DNA from 2 places in the Plantactinospora solaniradicis genome. Region 2 is predicted to be linked to the other one. Evidence: riboswitches for the same ligand, from Rfam matches in the RefSeq annotation. Region 2 holds a riboswitch; the other holds the start of a gene.
The links. Region 2 has a riboswitch for S-adenosylmethionine ahead of ACFP2T_RS03750 (aminotransferase class V-fold PLP-dependent enzyme). Riboswitches for the same ligand answer to the same signal wherever they lie in the genome.
Positions count from the first base shown of each region.

Region 1 (7,212 bases), on a different contig from region 2:
ACAATCCTCGGTTTCTCCATCCGCCGATGATGCCCCGGGGGACCGACAGAAGTTCCGCGCGCAGGCGCCTGTCCGCCCCGGCAGAGCCGATATTCCAGCCTGACCCAGAAGTCGGTCTCGTCCGCCCGTCACCTCCACCGACCGACGCTCCGCGATAATGTCGGTGCCCCGAGCCAGGATCGTACGGACGGGGTGACGCCGCTGTCCCGTCCCGTCGGTTCGAGGATGTGACACGGGGAGGTCTGGGCGTGGCTGACACTGATGGATGGTCCCTCATGGGCTGGCGATCGTGGTCAGAGCTGGCCGAGGTCCGCGCCCGGCTCGCCGCCGGCGCCGACCCGGACGGGGACGTACGGGGCCGGGGAGGACCATTGCACGCGGCGGCCGAATGGGGCTCCGCCGAGGTGGTCGCCGAACTGGCGAGTCTCGTCGAGGACGTCGACGTGGAATACGCCGGCCGCACCGCCCTGTGGATCGCGGTCCAGGCCGACCGGCCCGAGAACGCCCGCGTACTCCTCGCGGCCGGTGCGGACCCGTGGCGGCCGATGATGGCCGGGTGGTCGCCGGGACGGCTGAGCCTGGCCAGCCGGACCCCCGATCTCTTTCCGGTCCCGTCCGGGGTTCCCGGTCTCTCGCCGGCCGAGTCCGCCGCCGTCACCGACGCCCACCGCCTGCTCGACGCGCTCGGCGACTTCTACTACGAGGGCCTGAGCCTGTGCTGCGTGGCCGGCATCGACGCGGCCGAGGCCGTACGGCGGCTGGAGGCCACGGTCATCGAGACCGACGACGATCCGGAGTCGGTCATGGAGGAACTGTCCGATCGCTCGTCGAACGGGAATGCGCTGTTGACCGTCGGTGTCACCGATGTGCCGGGTGGCTGCGTCGTCAGCCAGCCGTGGGCGTACGGAGCGTCGACACCGGGGGTGTCCAGGCGACTGTCGGCGGGGACGGTCTGCTACGCGATGTACGCCAATCCGAAGAGTGGCAACCAGGGCAGCATCTACCGGAACGGTGTGGTCGAGGACTGGGACCTGCACGCCGGCGGTGGATGGTCCAACTCCGACGAGCCGGCCGACGAGATTCTCCGCACGTACCTGTACCGGCACAAGGCCGTCGCCTACTGCTGTGCGTACGCCGGCCTGAAGCTCGCCGACGCCCGCCCGGTCACCGGGCCGCCCGACCTGTGGGTGGAACTGCCGCCTCGCAACTACTGGTCACAGAGCGACTGACCGGGCGTTGTCCGGTCGGGATTCCGCCTACAGCACCTGGGACAGGAACTGCTGGAGCCGCTCGCTGCGGGGCGCCTCGAAGAGTTCGGCGGGCGGACCGGCCTCGACCACCCGGCCACGGTCCATGAAGACGACCTGGTCCGCGACCTGCCGGGCGAAACCCATCTCGTGGGTGACGACCACCATGGTCATCCCCTGCGACGCCAGATCCGCCATCAGCGACAGCACGCCCTTGACGAGTTCCGGGTCGAGCGCCGACGTCGCCTCGTCGAAGAGCATCACCCGGGGCGACATCGCCAACGCCCGCGCGATGGCCACCCGCTGCTGCTGGCCCCCGGAGAGTCGGCCGGGCCGGACGTCGGCCTTGTGCCGCAGGCCGACCACGTCGAGCTGGTGTAGCGCCAGCTCGGTCGCCTCGTCCCGGGAGAGCTTCCTGAGCTGCCGCAGGGCGAGGGTGACGTTCCGCAGCACCGTCATGTGCGGGAACAGGTTGAACTGCTGGAACACCATGCCGATCCGCTGGCGCAGCGCGTCGGGGTCCTGGTCCAGCACGCTCACCCCGTCGAGCAGGACGTCGCCCTGGTCGGGTTCCAGCAGCCGGTTGATCGTCCGCAGCAGGGTGGACTTCCCCGACCCCGAAGGGCCGATCACGCAGGCGGTCTCGCCGCGTCCGACCTCGAGGTCGATGCCGCGCAGGACCTGGTTGCGCCCGAAGGCCAGGTGTACGTCCCGGGTCGCCACGCTGACCGATTCGTAGCCGGTGCCGGTCAGCGCCGTCCCGACCCCGCTCGACTGGCTACGGTCAGGCATGCGACGCCCCTCTCCCGGTGGCGGGTAGCGCGGTCTCGCCGGCCAGCGCCACCGGATCGTCGGAATCGGAATCGGAGTCCGGGCCGGCGGTCCGCCCGTCCCGTAGCCGCCGGTCGACCCAGTTGACCAGGTGGGTCAGCGGCACCGTGATGGCCAGGTAGAAAATCCCGGCGAGCAGCAGCGCCGACTCGTTGCCGGTGTTCGCGGCGTAGTCCTGGCCGATCCGGAACAGCTCCCGCTGACTGGCGACCAGGCCGAGGAAGTACACCAGGCTGGAGTCCTTGATCAGGGCGATCAGCTGGTTGACCCAGGCCGGCAGGACCCGGCGTACGCCCTGCGGGATGATCACCAGACGCATGGCGGCGCCGTGGGAGAGCCCCAGCGCCCGGGTCGCCTCCAGTTGGCTGGCCTCCACACTCTGGATGCCGGACCGGAAGATCTCCCCGATGTACGCCGCCGCGATCAGCGACAGCGCCAGGATGCCCAACGGGTACGGGTTGGGGCCCCACCAGGCGAGCCCGAGGGGCGCCAACCCGACCCCGATCAGCAGGATGGTGACGGCGGCCGGCAGGCCCCGGAACACGTCCGTGTAGATCCGGGCCGGCCAGCGCAGCCAGCGGGTCCGGGACAGGCCGGCGATGGCCAGGAGCATGCCGAGCAGCGTTCCCAGGATGGCCGAGATGAGGGCCAGCAACAGGGTGTTGCGCAGGCCGACCGTCAGCATCTCGGGCAGTGCCTCGCGCATCGACTCCAGGTCGAAGAACGTTTCCCACAACGTTCTCAGGGTTTCCATCGCCTCGCCTCTGGTCGTCTCGGATCCGTCCGTCGGCAGCCCGCGTCTGCCTTCGCGTCAGAGTCAGCCGGCGGGCGTGGCCGTCGGGGCTGCGGAGGTACCGGCCGGGCCAGCCGAACCGGCCTTGACCGGCGGGTACGCCACGGTGCCGCTACCCGGCTTGAAGGTGTCCGGGATCGGCCGCCCGGGGTAGTACTGGTCCTGGAGCCGGGTCCAGGTGCCGTCCTCGATCACCTGGTCGAGCCCCTTGTCCAGCGCCTCGCGCAGCGCGTCGTTGCCCTTGGCCACCACGAAAGCGGTCGGGGCCGAGCTGAGCTGCTTCTCGACGAGGACGATCTTTCCGGCACTGTCCTGTGCGGACTTCTCGCCGATCTCCGCCGGTGCGATCCAGGCGTCGGCGGTCTTGGCCTTGAGCTGGTTGATCGCGCCGTTGTAGTCCGGCACCCGGACCGGGTCCAGCCCTTCCTTGGTCGCGTAGTCGTCCTGCACGGTGCCCTGCACCACGACCACCCGCTTGCCCTTCAACTCGGCGAAGCTCTTGATCGGCGAGCCGGCCGGTACGTCGAGGCCGAAGTAGCCGAAGTCGTACCCGTTGCCGAAGTCCACGGTCTTCTTCCGGGCCTCGGTGATGGTGATCGACGAACTGCCCGCGTCGAACTTGTGATTGTTGACCTGCGACAGCAGTGCCGAGAAGTCCGTGCCGACGAACTCGACCTTCAGCCCCAACTTGCCGGCGACGGCGGTCATCAGGTCGTTGTCGAATCCGGTGAACTTGCCGTCCTTCAGGTACACGTTCGGCGGGGCGTCGGTCAGGGTGCCGACCCGCAGGGTGCCGGGCTGTAGCAGGTCGTACGGATTCTCGGCCGCATCGCCGGACGAGCCGCCGCCGCAGGCGGCAACGGCACCGAGCAGCGCGAGGGCGGCGACTCCGGAGAGCAGGCGGGCGGAAACAGCGGTGATGCGCATGTGCGGAAACTCCATGAAATGTCCGGCGGCAGGTACGCCGACGGCTGCCACGGTCGGTGGACGGCCACGGGCAGCGACGACGGTGCCGCCGGGAAGGGTGGTTGCGAGAAGCGGCCGGATACCCGCCGACCGGCGGCTGCGGTCAGTCCTGGCCGGGACAGAGCATGGTGCTGGTCCGGCAGAGATCCACATGTCGACGCCACCGATGCCAGGTGACGTGGAGCCGGCTGGACCGCTCGGCACGCGACGTACGCACTACAGGTACCTCCATCGATCCTGGCGGTAGCACCCGCACCCACGGTCGGGGGGTTGCTGCGACGTCAACGAGCCAGGTCTCTCGGTCGCTCTGGATGGCCGGACCCGAGCATAACGACCCCGGCACCGGACACCCAGCTATCCGGCCCCGCCTGTGGCGCGGGCCACGTGGGAGGGGGTGTTACGTGTTAAGAAGGGGCCCTTCTTCTACAGAAAGCGATAAGAAGGGGCCCTTCCTTACACCTCGGCGAGGTCCATGGCGCGGTAGATGCGCTGTTCGGAGATGGGGTAGGGAGTGCCGAGGGCCTGGGCGAAGACGTTGACGCGTAACTCCTCGATCATCCAGCGGATCTGTCGTACGGCGTCGTCGTTGCGGCGGGGTGGGGGGAGGGTGGCGAGCATGTCCCGGTACTCCTGCTGGACCTGTTCGATCCGGGCCTGTTGTTCCCGGTCGCGTTGCGGGTTCTGGGGGAGCCGGTCGAGGCGCCGTTCGATGGCGGTGAGATAGCGGGGCAGGTCGGCCAGCCGGGCGTAGCCGGTCTCGGTGACGAAGCCTCGGTGCACCAGGGCGGAGAGCTGGGCCCGGATGTCGGTGAGCGCGGCGACCAGGGGCAGGCTGTTGGTCCGGGCCAGCCGTTGTTCGACGGTGTAGGCCGTGGCGAGGATCCGACGTACCCGTTCGGCGACCTCGATCGTGGTGTCGACCAGGTCGGCCCGGACCCGGTCCCGGAGCGCGGCGAAGCCGTCGGCGTCCCAGGCCGGGCCGCCCGCGTCGGCGATCAGTTTGTCGACCGCCGCGTCGGCCACGTCGTCGAGCAGGTCCTGCACGTTGCGGTGCGGGTTGCGGCTCAGCGCCAGCTTGGCCTCGTTGGAGAGTCGGCCCTGGAGGAACTTCGCCGGTGCGGCCAGGCCGAGCCGGAGCAGGCGGCGGGTGCCGGCCCACATCTGGTGCCGTTGTTCGGCCTCGGACTCGAAGACCCGTACCGCGACGCTGTCCCCCTCGTCCACCAGCGCCGGGTAGGCGGTGACAAGGTAGCCGGCCCGGTTCTGTTCGATGGAGCGGGGCAGGGTGCCGAGGCTCCACTCCCGTAGGCCCTGCCGTTCCACGTCGGGCGCGGCGGCGGCCACCATCTTGCGTACCTGGGTGGTGAGTTGACGTTGCAGCGCCGGCAGGTCCTTGCCCTCGGCGACGGTCTTCTGCTCGTCGCCGATCACCCGGAAGGTGGGTCGCAGGTGCGCCGGCAGCCGGTCGACGTCCCAGGCGTCCCGGGGGACCGTGACGCCGGTCATCCGGCGCAGTTCCCGGGTCAGCGCGTCGAGCAGCGGCTCCCGGCCGGGCGTGATCGCGGCCAGCGCCGCCCGCGCATAGTCCGGCACCGGGACGAAGTTCCGGCGTACGGCCTTCGGCAGCGACCGGATCAGCGCGATGACCAGCTCTTCGCGCAGCCCCGGTACCTGCCAGTCGAAGTCCTCCGCGGTCACCTGGTTGAGCATCGGCAGCGGGATGTCGATCGTCACGCCGTCGGTCTCGGTGCCCGGCTCGAACCGGTACGTCAGCGGCAGCGCCACCCCGTCCGAGTGCCACTCGTCGGGGTAGTCCGCCGCGTCGATGCCGCCCTTGCCCTGGTTGACCAGCATCTGGCGGTCGAAGGTGAGCAGTTCGGGCTGGTCCCGGCGGGTCCGCTTCCACCAGGCGTCGAAGTGCCGGCCGGAGACGACGTCGGCGGGCAGCCGCTGGTCGTAGAAGGTGAACAGGGTCTCGTCGTCGACCAGGATGTCCCGGCGCCGGGCCCGGTGTTCCAACTCCTCGACCTCGCCCCGCAGTGCCCGGTTGTCGTGGAAGAACCGGTGCGGGGTCTGCCAGTCGCCCTCCACCAGCGCGTGCCGGATGAACAGTTCGCGGGACAGCGCCGGGTCGATCCGGCCGAAGTTGACCTTGCGGCCGGCGACCAGCGGGATGCCGTACAGGGTGACCTTCTCGTACGCCACCACGGCGGCCTGCTTCTTCTCCCAGTGCGGCTCGCTGTAGCTGCGTTTCACCAGGTGCTGGGAGAGCGCCTCGACCCACTCCGGCTCGACCCGCCCGGCGACCCGGCCCCACAGCCGGGACGTCTCGACCAGTTCGGCCGCCATCACCCAGCGCGGCGGCCGGCGGAACAGTGCCGAACCGGGGAAGAGGCCGAAGCGGGCACCCCGGGCGCCGAGATACTCGTTCTTCTGGGCGTCCTTCAGGCCGACGTGCGAGAGCAGCCCGGCGAGAAGGGACTGGTGGATCCGATCCGTGTCGATATCGTTCGCCGGCTGGTCGGTGCCGCCCTCCGCGCTGTCGTCCGCCGGCCGTTGGCTGCCGCCGCGCCGGCCGTCGTCCGTTCGTTGGTCGGTGCCGGTGGGCCTGCCGTCCGTCGGCCGGGCGGCCATGCTGCGTAGTACCTGCCGGAGCTGGCTGTTGATGTCCTGCCACTCCCGCACCCGCAGGTAGTTGAGGTACTCGGCCTTGCACATCCGGCGGAACGCGCTGGACGACAACTCCTTCTGCTGGTCCTTGAGGTACCGCCACAGGTTGAGCAGCGCCGCGAAGTCCGACTCCTTGTCGGTGAACCGGGCGTGTGCCTGGTCGGCCTGCGCCTGCTTGTCGGCGGGCCGCTCCCGGGGATCCTGGATGGACAACGCGGCGGCGATCACCATCACCTCGGCGGCGCAGCCGTTCCGCTCGCCCTCCAGCACCATCCGGGCCAGCCGGGGATCCACCGGAAGCTGGGCCAGCCGACGGCCCAGCGGAGTCAGCCGACGGACGGGTTCGTTCCCGGTCGCCGCCTCCAGCGCGCCCAACTCCTGCAACAGGGCAACCCCGTCGGCGATGTTGCGCCGGTCCGGCGGGTCGATGAACGGGAACGCGGCGATGTCGCCGAGCCCGATGGCCGTCATCTGGAGGATGACCGAGGCGAGGTTGGTACGGAGGATCTCCGGGTCGGTGAACTCGGGGCGGCCGAGGAAGTCCGGTTCGTCGTACAGCCGGATACAGATCCCGTCCGAGGTACGCCCGCAGCGTCCCTTCCGCTGGTTCGCCGACGCCTGCGAGACCGCCTCGATCGGCAGCCGCTGCACCTTCAGCCGGTGGCTGTACCGGGATATCCGGGCGGTACCGGGGTCGACGACGTA
Region 1 is NZ_JBHSPR010000044.1:39,725-46,936, reverse strand. It holds gene ACFP2T_RS35615 (DUF899 domain-containing protein) at 1-20, opposite strand, end outside; gene ACFP2T_RS35610 (ankyrin repeat domain-containing protein) at 249-1,229, shown strand; gene ACFP2T_RS35605 (amino acid ABC transporter ATP-binding protein) at 1,257-2,039, opposite strand; gene ACFP2T_RS35600 (amino acid ABC transporter permease) at 2,032-2,832, opposite strand; gene ACFP2T_RS35595 (ABC transporter substrate-binding protein) at 2,896-3,798, opposite strand; SAM riboswitch class I at 4,063-4,155, opposite strand; gene hrpA (ATP-dependent RNA helicase HrpA) at 4,291-7,212, opposite strand, start outside.
Region 1: it holds a riboswitch for S-adenosylmethionine, as region 2 does, so the genes downstream of both, ACFP2T_RS35595 (ABC transporter substrate-binding protein) here and ACFP2T_RS03750 (aminotransferase class V-fold PLP-dependent enzyme) in region 2, are expected to answer to the same signal.

Region 2 (7,212 bases):
GGGACCGCTGGCACGCGGTGCAGTTCAATCTGGTGCTCGCGCTCCAGGCCGCGGTCGCGGCGGCGTTGGCCTGGGTCGGCTCGCACGAACTGCTGGGCAACCCGTCGCCGGTCTTCGCGCCGATCTCCGCGATCGGCACGCTCGCCTCCTCGGTCGGACAGCGGTTCCGCCGGACGATCGAGCTGATCCTCGGGGTCGCGGTCGGCATCGGTCTCGGCGACGCACTGGTCCTGGGCGCCGGCACGGGGCCGTGGCAGCTCGGCCTGATCGTCTTCCTCTCGATCGTGGTCACCATTTTCCTGGGCGGTGGCCCGGCGGTGGTCACCCAGGCGGCGGCGACCGCGGTGCTGATCGTCACCGTCACACCCGCCTCGATGGAGAACATCGAGTCACCCCGGGTCATCGACGCGCTGATCGGCGGCTTCGCCGGACTGGTGGTCATCGGGCTGGTACTGCCGCTCAATCCGCTCCGGGTGGTGGACCGGGCGGCCCGACCGGCGCTCGGCCGGCTCGCCGAGGAGTTGAGTGAGACCGCCGAGGCGCTCAAGAGCCGGAACGCACACCGGGCCCAGGCGGCCCTGGACCGGCTGCGTCAGGTGGAGGATCACATGCAGGGCTTCGTCGAGGCGCTGGAGGGTGGTCGGGAGACCTCCATCCTGGCCCCGGTGCGCTGGCACCGTCGGGGGGCGCTCACCCAGTACGTGGAGAGTGCCGAGTACATCGAGCACGCCGTACACAACAGCGGAACCCTGATCCGGCGGGCGGTCACCGCGCTGGAGGACGAGGAACCGGTGCCGGAGGAGATGTCGGCCGCGGTGGCGCTGCTGGCCGAGTCGGTACGACTGCTGCGCAAGGACCTCGGCCTCGGCGTACGGCCGGAGGCCGCCCGTGAGCAGGCGCTTCAGGCGATCGGCCAGGCCGGTCGGGCGTACGCGGAGGGGGTCGGGTTCTCCGGCAGCGTGGTGATCGCGCAGGTGCGCACCACGGGCAGCGACATACTCCGGGCCACCGGGATCGAACGGACCGAGGCGAACCGCCTGGTACGGCGGGCAGCGGGCGGCCATGCCGGTGAAGCCGCCGACGACGCGCTCAAGGATCCCGGCGAGCGGGCCTCGGACGCGCCGTCGGACACGCCGTCCTCGGAGGCGCGGACCGCACGGTCGTAGCAGCCGCCACCGCCGCGTGGCCGGGGCGGACCGGCCGTCAGCGCCGCGTGGCCAGGGCGGTCAGCAGGCGGTCCACCTGCCGGGTCGTGCTGCCCAGCCCGATGCTCGCGCGCAGCGCGGTCGGCGGCAGGTCGGCCCGACCGCTCCGGATGGCAGCCTCGGTGAGCAGCCGTCGGGCCAGCGGGTGGGCACAGAAGAGGCCGTCCCGCAGCCCGATCTGCCAGCGCCGGGCCAGCTCCGCGGCGACCTCCGCCGAGTCCCGGCCGGCGACCACGAACGAGACGATGCCCACCCGGGGCGCGTCCGCGTCGAAGGTACGCAGTTCGAGCACGTCCGGGTTGGCGGCGAGACCGGTGCGCAGGTGGGCGAGCAGGGCCTGCTCACGGGCGTGCAGCGCGGAGCGGTCCGTGCCCGTCAGCGCCTCGCAGACGGCGGCCAGCGCCACCGCGCCGAGCAGGTTCGGGGTGCCCGCCTCGTGCCGGCCGGGCCCGTCCGCCCAGCCGATGTCGTGAGTGGCCGCCCCGACCGTGCGGGTGGCCCCGCCACCGGCGAGGTACGGCGGCGCGGCGTCCAGCCAGTCCGCCCGCCCGGCCAGTACGCCGACCCCGAACGGCGCGTACAGCTTGTGTCCGGAAATGGCCACATAGTCGACTGCGAGGGCGGTGATGTCCACCTCGGCGTGCGGGGCGAGTTGGGCGGCGTCCAGCGCGATTCGCGCGCCGTGCCGGTGGGCGGCGACGGCCAGGTCGGCGACCGGCCAGCATTCCCCGGTGACGTTGCTGGCCCCGGTCACCGCGACCAGGATCGGCGCGCTGCCGTCGGTGCCCCGGCGCAGTTCGCGCAGTGCGGCGTCGACGGCCCGTACCGCCGCGCCGGCCGAGCCGGGCACCGGCAACCGGACCGTGTCGACGGGCCACGGCAGCAGGTTGGCGTGGTGCTCCGAGGCGAAGGTCACCACCTTGCCGCCCGGCGGCAGGGCCCGGGCCAGCAGGTTGAGCGCGTCGGTGGTGTTCCGGGTGAAGATGACGTGGTCGTCGGGGCGTACCCCGAGGAAGTCGCCGACTTGTTGCCGGGCCCGCTCGTAGGCCAGGGTGCAGCGCCGGGACAACGCCCCGGCGCCCCGGTGCACGCTGCCGTACCAGGGCAGCAGTTCGGCCACCGCGTCCGCCGCGGCCCGCGCGCACGGCGCGGTGGCGGCGTAGTCGAGGTTGACCTGTCCGGGTACGCCGAGCACGTCCAGCGGTCCGCGACCGGCCGCGGCCGGGCCGGCCGGTACGGGCACGGCGACCGGCCGCGCGGGAACGGTACGGGACACGGGTGCGACGGTGGTGCTCACCGGGTTACCTCCGGGATCCAGGGACCCCGGAGTGGGTGGAGACGGGGTCCGCGCTTGCCCGGTGCGGCATGCACCGAGCCCGGTCATCACCCGGGGCACCCCACCGCGAACTCGACGAGGGTTGCCGGCCAGCAAGCCGGGGCTTGGACGCTGGCACTCGTGACCTGCGAGCGAGCATACCCGGACCGGATGTGGTCGGACCAGCCTGTCCGGGGTGACTACGCTGACCACATGGCCGACACCCCGCCCGGTGCGGCGGCGCCCCAGTCGCCGGCACCGACTCCACCGTGGTCGCCGCCCACGCTGTCCCCGGCGCCCCAGCCGCCGCCGCCCGATCTTCCGGCGGTGAAGGTGGCGGGGCAGCGGCAGGGGTTGAGCGTGCAGCGCCTGTCGGTGATGATCGGCGCGATCCTGCTGATCGCCGTCTGCGCCGTGCTGATGCTGCTCGAACTCGGTGAGCCGGCCGGCGTCACGCCGCTGGTGATCGGGCTGGTCGCGGCGGTCCTGCCGGTGCCGGTCCTGGTCGCCTGCTTCCTCTGGCTCGACCGGTACGAGCCGGAGCCGATCAAGTACCTGCTCTTCTGTTTCGGCTGGGGCGCGGCGGTGTCGACCTATTCGGCGCTCCAGGTCAACACGTTCGCGGCCGACGTGGGACTGCCGGTTCCGCTCGTCGGGGTGCTGGTGGCGCCGTTCATCGAGGAGCTGACAAAGGCCCTCGGTCCGGTTCTGCTGCTGATCTACCGGCGCCGGCAGTGGTCCGGCATCACCGACGGCATCGTCTACTGTGGCCTGTCGGCGGTCGGGTTCGCCATGGTGGAGAACATCCTCTACCTCGGCCTGCACGGCTACGCCGACGGCGCCGACCAGTACGGCCCGGCCACCGGCGCGCAGAACGTCTTCGGGATCTTCATCGTGCGGGTCCTGATCACCGGCTTCGCCCACCCGCTGTTCACCTCGATGACCGGCGTCGGGCTCGGAATCGCCGCCCGCGCCGCCGACATCCGGATCCGGATCCTCACCCCGTTCGCCGGACTGCTGCTGGCGATGATCCTGCACGGCACCTGGAACCTGACGGCCACGCTTGTCCAGGAGACCGGCGAGGAGTTGATCCTGCTCTACGGGTACATCAGCCTGATGGTGCCGATCTTCCTCGGCATGGTCGGGCTGGCGATCTGGCTACGAAGTTGGGAGGGTCGCCTCACCGAACGTCGACTTCCCGACTACGTACGGGCAGGCTGGCTCACTCCGCCCGAGTTGGCGGCGTTGACCAACATCGGCAGACGGCACGCGGCTCGCCGCTGGGCCCGCCGGGTTGCCGGCGACGAGGGCTTCAAGGCGATGCGGCGATTCCAGTTCGCCGCCACCCGGCTGGCGCTGCTGCGCGACGGGCTGACCCGTGGCCTGGACGCCAAGCCGATACAGCGGGCGCGGGCCCTGGCCGAGGAACGGGAGCTGCTCGGCGCGATGCACGACGCCCGGCAGGCCTTCGTCGGGCGCGATCCGCAGGCGCCGGCCGGGGTGTGGGACGGGAGCTATTACCACCTGACCTTCCCGGACGGGAGCTTGCGGACTCTGGAGGCCCCGCACGAGCCGGTGGTGCCGATCCCGGTCGTGCTCGCGCCACCCCGTCCGCCGGTACCCGCCGGTGTCGGCTACGGCCCGCCCGGCCCGTACGGCGGGGCGCCCACCTTCGGGGCACCTCCGGGAGCGTCCTGGCCCGGTCCGCAGCAGCACCGCTGAGGCAGCCCCGCCCAGCGGTCGCCCGCCCGCAGGTCCGGAGGGTGTCGCTCGGCTACAGGTAGAGCCCCGTGGAGTCGGTCTCCACCCGTTGCGCGGCCACCGCGTGCACGTCACGCTCCCGGAGCAGGACGTACTCCCGGCCGTGCAGTTCGACCTCGGACCGGTCGTCCGGGTCGAACAGCACCCGGTCGCCGGAGACGATGGATCGCACGTTCGGACCGACGCCCACCGCGGTCGCCCAGGCCAGTCGCCGCCCCATCGAAGCGGTCGCCGGGATGACGATGCCGGCGGTCGAGCGCCGCTCCCCCTCGCTGCCCTCCGTACGGACCAGCACCCGGTCGTGTAGCAGTCGGATGGGCAGGCCGTTGTCGTTGTTTGAGTCGGCGGTCACGACCGGAACGGTACCCCTCCTGGTCGTCGGGCCGGCTGCTGGCATCGGCCTGCGTAGCGTGCCGGGCCAGCCTCTGCGTGTCCGGCTACGGTAGGAGGGCCGATTCCTCAGTGGGAGGTGCGCTTGAGCCGCTTCGAGCAGTTGCGGGCGAGGATCCGTCGTGCCTACGAGGCCGGGCGGCCCCGGTCCGGCTCGACCGGTAACCCGGGCGGGGACCAGGGGGCCGGACCGGTGGACTCGCCGTCGGCGGCGAATCCATTCGCGCCGGTCGAGGGCGACTCCTCGACCGACGTCCACCCCTCGACGTCGAGCCGGGACGACGCGGACGTACCGCACGGGCTGCGCATCGCGGCGGCCTGGTCCTGGCGGCTGATCGTGATCGGTGTCGTCGCCTGGACGCTGATCCGGGTGGTCGGCACGATCCGGATCGTCATCATCCCGCTGATCATCGCCCTGCTGCTCTCCGCCCTGCTGGCCCCGGCGGTCGGGCTGCTGCTCCGGGCCCGGTTCCCCCGCTCGCTGGCCACCGCGGTGGTACTGGTGACCGGGCTCGCCGCCGTGGTCGGCACCCTGACCCTGGTGGTCAACGAGTTCATCCGGGGCGTACCGGACCTGAGCCGCAACGCCACCGGCGGCATCCGGCAGATCCAGGAGTGGTTGAAGACCGGCCCGCTGCACCTGTCGGACAACCAGCTCAACTCGTACATCGAGCAGGGCGAGCAGTGGATCAACGAGAACACCCAGTCCCTGACCAGCGGGGCGGTCTCCACCGCGACAACCGTCTTCGAGGTGCTCACCGGCGCCCTGTTGGTGCTCTTCGCCACCTTCTTCTTCCTGCGCGACGGCGGGAAGATCTGGCGCTTCATCGTCCGGCTGCTGCCGGTGGCCGCCCGCTGGCGGGTCGACGACGCCGGTAGGGCCTCCTGGGCGACCCTGGTCGCGTACGTCCGGGCGACCGTGCTGGTCGCGTTCATCGACGCGGTCGGGATCGGCATCTTCCTGGTCATCTTCGACGTCCCGTTCGCGTTTCCGCTCGCCGCGCTGGTCTTCCTCGGCGCGTTCATCCCGATCGTCGGCGCGACCCTCTCCGGTGCGGTGGCGATCCTGGTCGCCCTGGTCGACAGCGGCTGGGTGACCGCGGTGATCATTCTCGGCGTGGTGATCGGGGTGCAGCAGATCGAGGGGCACATCCTGCAACCGCTGATCATGGGGCGTGCGGTGGCCATCCATCCGCTCGCGGTGATCGTCGCGATCGCCGCCGGTGTCGTCCTGGCCGGAATCGTCGGCGCCCTGGTCTCGGTACCGCTGATCGCGGTGCTCAACACGGCGGTCCGCCGGCTGGCCCACCGCCGGCCGCCCGAGGTGCCGTCGCACGCCGTCGTGGTCGCCAGCCAGGCGCCGTGAGCGGCGGCCCCGGCCGTCAGCGGCCGGGGCTCAGGTCCGGGCCAGTCGCTCCAGGGCGCCCCGGGCGATGTCGGGCCGGGTCGTGTACCAGAACGGCGGCAGCGACCGGCGCAGGAAGGCGCCGTACCCCCGGGCCGTCTCCAGCCGAGAGTCGAGCACCGCGACCACACCCTTGTCGCCGGTGGACCGGATCAGCCGACCGACGCCCTGCGCCAGCCGTACGGCCGCGATCGGCACGCTCACCGAGGCGAACCCTGAGCCGCCGGCCGAGTCCACCGCGGCCGCCCGAGCCGCCGCCAACGGCTCGTCCGGGCGCGGGAACGGCAGCCGGTCGATCACCACGAGTTGGCACGAGTCGCCCGGCACGTCCACGCCCTGCCAGAGCGACATGACGCCGAACAGGCAACTCGCCCGCTCCTCCCGGAACCGGCGGACCAGCAGCGGCAGCGCCTCCTCGCCCTGGAGCAGCACGGGCAGATCGGTCCGCGCCCGCAGCAACTCGGCGGCCTGGAGCGCGGCCCGCCGGGACGAGAACAGCCCGAGAGTACGACCGCCGAGCGCGCCGACCAGCCCGAGCAGTTCCTCGCCGGCGGCGGCCGGCAGGCCCGAGGCGGCAGGGCGGGGAAGATGCGCGGCGACGTACAGGATCCCCTGGCGGGGATAGTCGAACGGCGAACCGACGTCGAGCGAGCGCCACCCGCTGGCCGCCTCGGCCGGGCTCTCCCGGGCCGGTGTCGTGGGCCCGGTCGCCGGTGCGTCGGCCGTGATCGTGGATCGGGCCGGTGCGCTGGACCGGGCCGGTGCGGCGGATCGGGCCGTACCGGCGGCCAGTGCTCCGGCGGCTGGCGAGGGTGGGGCGGCCGGAGTCGGGGCCGGACCGAGCCCGAGGGCCCTGGCCACGGTGTCGAACCGGCCGCCGAGGGCGAGCGTGGCCGAGGTGGCGACGACGGTGCGGTCCTCGTACAGGTGGGTGGCGAGCGTGCCGGCCACGGAGAGCGGCGCCACGACCAGGGCCCGACGGCCGGCCGCCGCGCCCTCCGGCTTCTCCACCCAGGCCACGTCGTGGTCGGCCTCCTCCAGCAACCGCTGGGAGGTCTTCGACAGCTCGTCCAGCATCGCCTTGGACTGCTGCTTGCGGACCGGGTCGGGGTCGTCGGCCTTCACGTCGCCGATCT
Region 2 is NZ_JBHSPR010000001.1:802,758-809,969, reverse strand. It holds gene ACFP2T_RS03755 (FUSC family protein) at 1-1,166, shown strand, start outside; gene ACFP2T_RS03750 (aminotransferase class V-fold PLP-dependent enzyme) at 1,204-2,448, opposite strand; SAM riboswitch class IV at 2,548-2,667, opposite strand; gene ACFP2T_RS03745 (PrsW family intramembrane metalloprotease) at 2,692-4,242, shown strand; gene ACFP2T_RS03740 (GroES family chaperonin) at 4,295-4,633, opposite strand; gene ACFP2T_RS03735 (AI-2E family transporter) at 4,736-6,037, shown strand; gene ACFP2T_RS03730 (ATP-dependent DNA helicase) at 6,068-7,212, opposite strand, start outside.